DNA from 2 places in the Pedomonas mirosovicensis genome. Region 2 is predicted to be linked to the other one. Evidence: riboswitches for the same ligand, from Rfam matches in the RefSeq annotation. Region 2 holds a riboswitch; the other holds the start of a gene.
The links. A riboswitch is a leader RNA that binds a small molecule or an ion and turns the genes downstream of it on or off. The one in region 2 is predicted to bind cobalamin.
Positions count from the first base shown of each region.

Region 1: linked by a shared signal. The riboswitch ahead of metE (5-methyltetrahydropteroyltriglutamate--homocysteine S-methyltransferase) and the one ahead of L0C21_RS10770 (TonB-dependent receptor plug domain-containing protein) in region 2 are both predicted to bind cobalamin.

Region 1 is NZ_JAKFIA010000002.1:714,343-718,759, reverse strand. Features, by position in the region: gene metE (5-methyltetrahydropteroyltriglutamate--homocysteine S-methyltransferase) at 1-2,178, opposite strand, end outside; cobalamin riboswitch at 2,293-2,502, opposite strand; gene L0C21_RS15915 (efflux transporter outer membrane subunit) at 2,611-4,029, opposite strand; gene L0C21_RS15910 (ABC transporter permease) at 4,034-4,417, opposite strand, start outside.
Region 2 is NZ_JAKFIA010000001.1:2,265,699-2,270,115, reverse strand. Features, by position in the region: gene L0C21_RS10780 (patatin-like phospholipase family protein) at 1-1,460, shown strand, start outside; gene L0C21_RS10775 (hypothetical protein) at 1,596-2,132, opposite strand; cobalamin riboswitch at 2,276-2,475, shown strand; gene L0C21_RS10770 (TonB-dependent receptor plug domain-containing protein) at 2,653-4,417, shown strand, end outside.

The DNA.
Region 1 (4,417 bases), on a different contig from region 2:
CACCGAGGGCACGCGCGGCGAGTGAATGTCGTAGACACCGGGCCCGATCTCGTTCGGATATTTATAGGTCCGGAAAGCGTCCAGCAGCTCCATCTTCGAGCGGGAGGTCTCGATCGAGATGACGTCCGCATCCATTACCGCGATTGCGTCTAGAATATCATTGAACTCCGAATAGCACATGTGGGTGTGGATCTGCGTTGTATCCGCAACGCCGGACGCAGCGAGCCGGAAGCTCTCAATGGCCCAGTCGAGATAGGTCTTCCAGTCGGCCTGCCGCAGCGGCAAGCCTTCGCGCAGGGCAGCCTCGTCGATCTGGATCATCTTCGCGCCCGCGGCTTCCAGGTCCCGCACCTCATCGCGGATGGCCAGCGCGATCTGGCGGCAGGCAAGCGCGCGGGGGATATCGTCCCTGACGAACGACCAGTTGAGGATCGTAACCGGCCCGGTCAGCATGCCCTTGATCGGCTTTTGGGTGAGCGACTGGGCATGGCGCCACCACTCAACCGTCATGGGCGCAGGCCGCGACACATCCCCAAACAGGATTGGCGGCCGGACGTAGCGTGAGCCATAGCTCTGCACCCAGCCATGCTTGGTGAAGGCAAAGCCCGCAAGCCGCTCGCCGAAATACTGCACCATGTCGTTGCGCTCGAATTCGCCATGCACCAGCACATCAAGTCCGATTTCCTCCTGCCAGCGCACGGCAGCCTCGGTTTCCCGGCGCAGAAAGGCCTTGTAGTCGACAATGCTCAGCGCACCCTTGGCGTGGGCAGCACGCGCCTTTCGAACATCCTCCGTCTGAGGGAAGGAACCGATCGTCGTCGTCGGGAACAGCGGCAAGTTCAGCGCTGCACGTTGAAGCCGTGAACGCTCCGCAAAGGAACCGAACCGCCTTGTCATTTCCGGGCTGACTGCCTTGATGCGGGCTGCAACGGCCACATCGTGAACCTTGGCGGAGGTTGTACGCCGCTCAGCTGCCTTGGTGGAGGCGGTCAATTGCTGCGCCACGGTCTGCCGACCGCCAGCAAGTGCCTTGCCAAGAACAGACAACTCGCCGATCTTCTGGGCGGCAAAGGCGAGCCATTCCTTCACATCCGGGTCCAGCTCCGTCTCCAACTCAAGATCGATCGGCACGTGAATGAGCGAGCAGGATGGCGCAATCTCGAACCGCTCCGCGCCATGCTCGGCAACGATCGGCTCCAGACGGTCAAGAATCTGGGACAGGTTGGCGCGCCAGACATTGCGGCCGTTGATAACGCCGAGCGAAAGCACCAGATCGGACGGAGCCTTGGCCAGCGTGGCCTCCAGTTGCTCCGGAGCCCGGACAAGGTCGAGATGGAGACCCGCAACCGGCAGGCTGAGGGCCGTCCCCAGATTATCGTCAAGCCCACCGAAGTAGGTCGTCAGCATGACCTTCAGCTGCGGTACTTGCTTCGCAAACAGGCCGTATGCCGTCCGCAATGCGGCACGTGCCGTCTCGTCGAGGTCAAGCGCCAGACAGGGCTCGTCCACTTGAACCCATGTTGCACCGTTTGCGGCAAGGCGCTCCAGCACCTCCACATAGACAGGCAGCAGATTCTCAAGGAGTGACAGAGGATCGAGCGAGGGATCCTTGCTCTTGCCGAGTTTCAGGTAGGTCACCGGCCCCAGGAGAACGGGGCGCGTCTCATAACCAAGCGCTTTGGCTTCCAGATACTCTTCGATTGGCTTGATGGACGCGAGACGGAACTGCTGTCCTGTGGTGAACTCTGGCACCATGTAATGGTAGTTGGTATCGAACCACTTGGTCATCTCGAGAGCCGGCACGCCATGGCTGTGAGCAGTGCAGCCATGCGAACAGGTGTCGCTGTGCCCACCGCCCTGGCTGCCACGAGCCATGGCGAAGTAGGTGTCGAGCGGCACGGGGCCATCGGTCCAGCCATAGACATCAGGGATGGCGCCGACCATGACACTCGTATCGAGCACATGGTCGTAAAGCGAGAAGTCGTTCGACGGGATGTTGGTTACGCCGAGGGCCTTCTGGCGCGCCCAGTTTTCGGCGCGCAAACGTGCTGCCGCCTGCAATAGCGTTGCCGCATCAGACTTGCCGGACCAGTAGGCTTCCAGAGCGAGTTTCAGTTCGCGGCGCGGACCGATCCGCGGCACGCCAAGAGTGCTGACAGGTAAGGAAGTAAGAGACATCGGCTCAACCCCATTTCAATGTTGGGGGCAAAGGCCGAGCGGACGCGCGTAAGAAGTCAGGAACAAAGCGCCCCTGGCCGCAAACTGTGCGTACCACCGGGACACCCCGCCCAGGGACGTTATGGCGTCGCGGCAGGTCTCCTGGCTCGCGGGTCGTCGCCTCCGTCCGGCCTTCCCGAGGGCATTCCCTCAGTGACGCGTGATGGACTTCAGCTTGCCGCTTACAGTTGCGGGGGCAGCTCCGGCATTGCCAATGGCGCACCGGATTCCCTCTTAGCTCCGACGCGCAAGACGCGCCGGAGAACCACGACACAGCGAAGATTGACCGCGCATCGGGCTGAAGTCAATAGACATAAAGACATGTTTATGTCGTGATATTCTTTTAAAGCGATATCATCTGCAGTACCGGGCGGGACTTTCGCATCTTATGCGTTATGCCCCGCCTTCGCCTTGTTCCCACCCGCCCCCAAGGGCCTTGTAGAGTGCAATCAGCGCATTCAGTTCCGCCGCCCGGGCCTCGACGCTCTGCCGATCAGCGAGGCTAAAGGCAGATTGCGCGTTGAGAAGTACGATCAAATCATCTTCGCCCGCCCGGTATCGCTGCCGGGCCAAGTCCAGAGCTACGGCCGACTGGGCACGGGCAGCTTCACTCCGCCGGCGCGTTTCCTGCGCTGCTGAGAAACGATTGATCGCCGTCTCGCTTTCGGATAGCGCCGAGATGACCAGCCGCTCATAGCGGGCAGCGGCGGCTTCGGCCTTGGCATCGGCGGCGCGGATCTGCGCCCGGATCCGCCCGCCCGAAAACAGGGGCCAATGGAAGGTGGGCCCAGCCTGGAAACGCAAGCTGTCCCCCGACGTCAGATCGTCCGTATCTCTTGCCTGAAGCCCCACCCCACCGATCAGCGAAAACCGCGGAAACAGGTCCGCCGTTGCCACCCCGATGTCAGCCGTCGCTGCCGCCAGCTCGCGCTCTGCCTGACGCACATCCGGTCGGCGGCGCAGCAGGTCCGCCCGCAGGCCAACGGGGACGACTGAAGGCGCTTGGGGAAGCGCTCCACGGACCAGCAGCGTTTCAGGGATTTTCTCAGGCGGCTGGCCGATCAGCACCCCGATCCGGTAAGCGGCGGCCGTTGCATCGACCTCCAGACTTTGTAACTCCGCCGTCGTCGTTTGCGCCTGGGCATCGGCCCGCGCGAAATCGAACCTTGATGCCTCGCCCGCCCGATAGCGTGCACCGACAAGGCGGGCGACCTCCTGCTGTGCCTCGGCATCGTTGCGAGCGCTGGCAAGGCGGGCCTGCGCCGCACGCAAATCCACATAGCTTCTGGCCACTTCCGCAACGATACTGAGGAGGACGCTGCGGCGCGCCTCCTCAGCAGCTTCCACCCGCGCCTCAGCGCCTTCAACGGCCCGCCGCGTCGCCCCCCAAATGTCGATCTCCCAAGAGGCATCGAAGCCTATGTCGTAAAGCGGAAAGGTCGGATCAAAGCCTGGAATGCGGTTGACCGGAATCTGGCCATTTTCGCTGAGGCGATTTTTGGTGGCAGAGCCCGCCGCGTCGATCGCCGGCAGAGCCCGGCCGCGCACCGCGTCCCGGTCCGCCCGCGCCTGGCGCAGGCGCGCCTCAGCTTCCCGTAGGTCGAAATTGTTCCTAAGCGCCGTATCGATCAGACCCGCCAGCATCGGGTCCTTGAGCGTGCGCCACCAGGTAGTATCAATGTCTCGCGTATCCGCCGGCGATTGCCATTCAGGGGCAACCTGCATCGGTGGCGGCGCGTAATCTGGACCGACCGCCGTACAGGCCGCTAGAGCTGCGGCGGATACCATCAGCAGAACAAGACGGCGATACATGGCCTCACTCCATTCGAGCGCGGAAGAGGACGGCCGAGGCGCTGAGCGTAACCAGCGCAATCAGCGCCATAGGCCAGGTGTTGGCAAGGATCGCATCGGCCGGCATGTTCTTCAGGAAGACCCCCTCGGATATGATGAGAAAGTATCTGAGCGGATTAATCACCGTTACCGCCTGAAGCCACGCGGGCATGTTGTCGATCGGAGTTGCGAACCCTGAAAGCAAGACCGCAGGCACGCTGACCAGAAAAGAGCCGAGAAAAGCCTGCTGCTGGGTATAGGAGAGAGTCGAGACCAGCATGCCGACGCCAATCAGGGAGAGAAGATAGACAATCATCGCGGGATAGAAGAACAGGAGCGAACCGGTAAGCGGCACCCCGAACACTGTTGG
Region 2 (4,417 bases):
GCTACGGCATCGATGGCGTCGGCGGCCTTGTCGCCGCGCTGCTGCCGGCGCTCGTCTGCGCGCTGGCCGTGGGGGGCTGGCGGTCGATCCAGGCGCTGGGCGCTGCGGCCGCCTCTAACTTTCTCGGCCTGTGCCCCGGCACCCGGCAGCCGGGTTTCTCCACCCCCGCGCTCACTGAATGGATGCACGAGACCATCCGCCAGGTGGCGGGCCTTGAGGACCCGGATGGCCGGCCCGTGGTGTTCCGGGATCTGTGGGACGCGCCGCGCTATGCAGGCGAGCCCGAGGGGCCCCGCACGCTCGATTTGCAAATCATCACCACCAACGTCTCCCATTCCGAGCCGCGCACCATTCCGTTCGTCCAGGGCCGCCTGTGGTTTCGGGAGGATGAGTTTCTGCGCCTCTTCCCGGCGCCGGTCGTTGCCTGGATGAAGGCCCACGCCCCCTGCCATTACCCCCGCGCCAACCCGATCTTCTATGAACTGCCGAAGGACGGCGCGCTGCCCATCGTGGTCGCCGCGCGCATGAGCCTCAGCTTTCCGCTGCTCATCAGCGCCGTTCCCCTTTATGAGCTGGACTGGCAGCGCCTGCGCGCCGAAGGGCGGGCGCATCCCCGCGCCGGGCTGCACGACCGCCCGCGCTTCGTCGAGAGCGTTGACGCGCTGGCGCTCGGCGGCGCGGAGGATGGCGCGCTGATCGATATTGACGCCTGCCCCATCTCGGAGAATGACTTCCGCGTCTGTTGGTTCACCGATGGCGGCGCGGCCAGCAACTTCCCCGTTCACCTGTTTGACGCGCCGCTGCCGCGCTGGCCCACCTTCGCGATCGATCTGGTCTATCCGGATCAAAACCCGCCGCCGGAGCAGGTGGTCACGCTGCCGCGCAGCACGCGGGAGGGGCGGGCCCCGCGCTACCGGTCCATCACCGGCAAGGGCGGCCTCGCGGACCTCTCCAGCTTCCTGTTCGCCATCATCGCCACCATGCAGAACTGGCGCGACCTGTTGCAGGCGCGCGCGCCCGGCCACCGCGACCGCGTTGTTCGCATCGCGCTGGCGGCGGATGAAGGCGGGATGAAGCTCGACATGCCCGGCGAGGTTCTGCGGCGGGTGGCGGGCAAGGGGGCGAAGGCGGGCGAAACGCTTGTGGAGGATTTCGATTTCGACGCCCATTTCTGGATCCGCTACCGGAATGCCGCCTCGGCGATCGAGCGGTTCACCATCACCTTCGCCGAGGGCCTGGCGCCGCCGCTGACCGACGCCAACCGGCACGCCTATGCGCGCATGTGGAGCGGCGCGCCCAGCGGCGAGCCCTACGGCTTCACCGCCGTTCAGGCCGATGAGGCATTGCGCCGCCTGCAGAAGATCTGCGCCGAGGCGCAAACCTGGAGCACCGCCGCGCAGGACCTGACGGAGGGCGCGCCAACCCCGCTGCCGCAGGCCCGCATCGTGCCGATTTTCTAACAGATTTCAGGCAGGGAAGTTTTGATTGGCAGGGGGCGTGCGCGCAGGCGCACAAGCGCCAGGCTTCCCCTTGGGCTTCCTCCACGCATACCCGGCCGCGCTCTTCACGAACGGTCGCGCCCGCTGGAAGTGGCCTTATGGCCGGGCGGGGCCGGGGGCTTTCACGCGCATATAGGCCTCGATGTCCTTGGCCAGCCGCTGCAGGGTCTTGAGGCTCGCCTGCAGGGGCAGCTCACCGCCGCCTTCCATGGTGGCGATGAGGGCGGGGCTGCCGTCCGCCGTTTCCCCCAGCTGACAGGCATCGGCGATGATCGGCTGCACGGGCATGGCGCTGTCCGCCTGCTGGCGCTGCAGGAAGCCCAGCTCGGCGGAGAGGGCGGCCACCGCCAGCGGAACGCACCCTGGGGTGAAGTCCAGCCGGAACAGCTCTCCCTGCGTCGTCTCCAGCACCAGATAAAGAGTGCGTTTTACGCCGTCGATGCCGCTTTCCTTCACCAGTGCGAAGACCGGCGAGTCATCGTCGTCGCTGTCGTCGGTCATTGGCCTGTCGTTTTCCTGCGCTGGCCGGTCGGGCGCGGCCTGTGCGGACTTGCGGGGGGCGGGAAGGGTGAACTCCAGTTGCGGCTGGGCGCTATGCGAGGTGCGGCGTGCGCCTGAGGAAGCATGAAGCACGGTAGTCCTTGCGTGTTGTTCTTTTCTCTTTCGGGCAATCTGGCGCGCCGCGCGAAAAAGTCCAGTTTGCTGAGGTCTTACTTGCGCGCCTGTTCCCGGCCCTTGCTGCGATGGGGGCTTGACGGGCCTTGCGCGCCGCACTAGCCCTCACCCCCGCAACAGGCCCCCCGAAAGGGGGTTAAAAGGGGAATGTGGTGCAAGGGCTTGCCCCCAGGCCACGGCTGTCCCCGCAACTGTAACCGGCGAGCGCCGCCTTCGATTGAAGCCACTGGGAAACTGGGAAGGCGGAAGGCGTGCGCGCAGACCCGGAAGCCAGGAGACCTGCCTGTTGTCGTCGCCTTGCATGCTGCCGGGTCGAGCGGTGTGCGACGGGTTCTTCCGGAACGGCGACATCAACCGTCAGGGTTGCTGCGCCGGATGCCGGAGCGGGGGCTGCGCGATATCATCGCCTGTCCGCCTGTGGCCAGCCGGCCGGCTCTCCCTGACAGACTGGAACCTGCTTGCGTTTGGGAGGTCAGGCATGTCGCCCTGCCACGTAAATCGTCTCTTTCTTGTTACCGCGGCCATAGCGCTGAATTTCGCGGCCCAGCCCGCGTTCGCCCTGGAACCCGTCAACCCGCTGGACCAGATCATCGTCTCCGCCACCCGCACGGAACAGAGCCTGGGCGTTACCGGCACGTCGGTCTCCGTCCTCACCGCCGAGGACATCAAGGCCACCCGCAAAACCATGCTTACCGACGTGCTGCGCGAGGTGCCGGGCGTCACCGTCGTCCGCAGCGGCGGGCCCGGCGCGCAAACGTCCCTGTTTCTGCGCGGCGTCGGCGGCGAGGAAACGGTGGTTCTTGTCGATGGCGTCCGCATCAACGACCCCTCGACGCCGGCCGGCACCGCCCACCTCACCGATATCGTCACCACCGGCATCGAGCGCGTCGAGGTGCTGCGCGGGCCCCAGTCCACGCTCTATGGCAGCCACGCCATCGGCGGCGTCATCAACATCATCACCACCTCCGGCCAGCCCGGCCTGCACGCCGAAGGGCTGGTCGAGGGCGGCAGCTTCGACAGCTGGCGCGCGGCGGGCACCGTCTCCGGCGGCACCGAGGCCGTCACCGGCTCCCTGACCGCCAGCTTCTACGACACGGACGGCATTTCCGCCGCCGACAAGGACGACGGCAACACCGAGAAGGACGGCTACCGCAACTGGTCCGTGCTCGGCAGCGTGGGCGCGCGGCTGGCGGACAACGTGCGGCTGGACCTGAAGGGCCTCTACAATCGCGGCCGGGCGGACTACGACGGCTTCCCGCCGCCGCTCTACATGTTCGCCGACACGCAGAACAACAGCACCAACACCCTCTACTCCGGCTATGCGGGCGTCACCGTCGATGCCCTTGGCGGCGCGTTCTCCAACCGCCTCGCGGTGGGTTACAGCCGCACGGACCGCGCCGATTATGACGCCGACCTCAAGACCAACGACACGCGCGGCCAGACCCGCCGTTTCGAATACCAGGGCACGGTGCGCGCGGGCCCGGCGACGGAAATCACCTTCGGCGCGGAGACGGAGCGCACCAAGATCCGCAACATCGCGCTGGGCGATGCCGCGCCCCTGCGGGCGAACGTGGACATTCACAGCCTCTACGCCCAGGGCCAGACCACGCTGTTCGAGCGCCTCACCCTGACGGCGGGCGCGCGGTATGACGACCACGACACCTTTGGCGATCACGCCACCTTCCGCGTCGCCGGGGCCTACCGCATCGAGGAGACCGACACGCTGCTGCGCGCCAACTGGGGCGAGGGTTTCAAGGCCCCGAGCCTTTATCAGCTCTACAGCGTCTACGGGAACGAGGATCTGGACGCCGAAACCAGCAAGGGCTGGGAAGTGGGCTTCGATCAGGGCTTCGTCGAGGGGCGCATCCGCGTGAGCGGCACCTACTTCCAGCAGAAGCTGAAAAACCAGATCGATTATGTGAACTGCACCACGGGCGACCCCATGTGCGCCGACGGCCGCTGGGGCTATTACGACAACGTGGCCCGCGCCTCGTTCAAGGGCGTCGAGCTGGGCCTGCTGCTGCAGCCCATCGACCCGCTGGTCATCCGCGCCAACTACACCTGGCTTGAGCCGCTGAACGAGGTGACGGACACCGACCTTGCCCGCCGCGCCCGCGACAGCTTCCAGACCTCGGTGAACTGGGCGGCGACTGAGAAGCTGAATTTCTCGGCCAGCCTCACCCTCACCGGCGACAGCTATGATTCCGCGGGCGAGGTCAACCGGCTGGAAGGCTACACGCTGG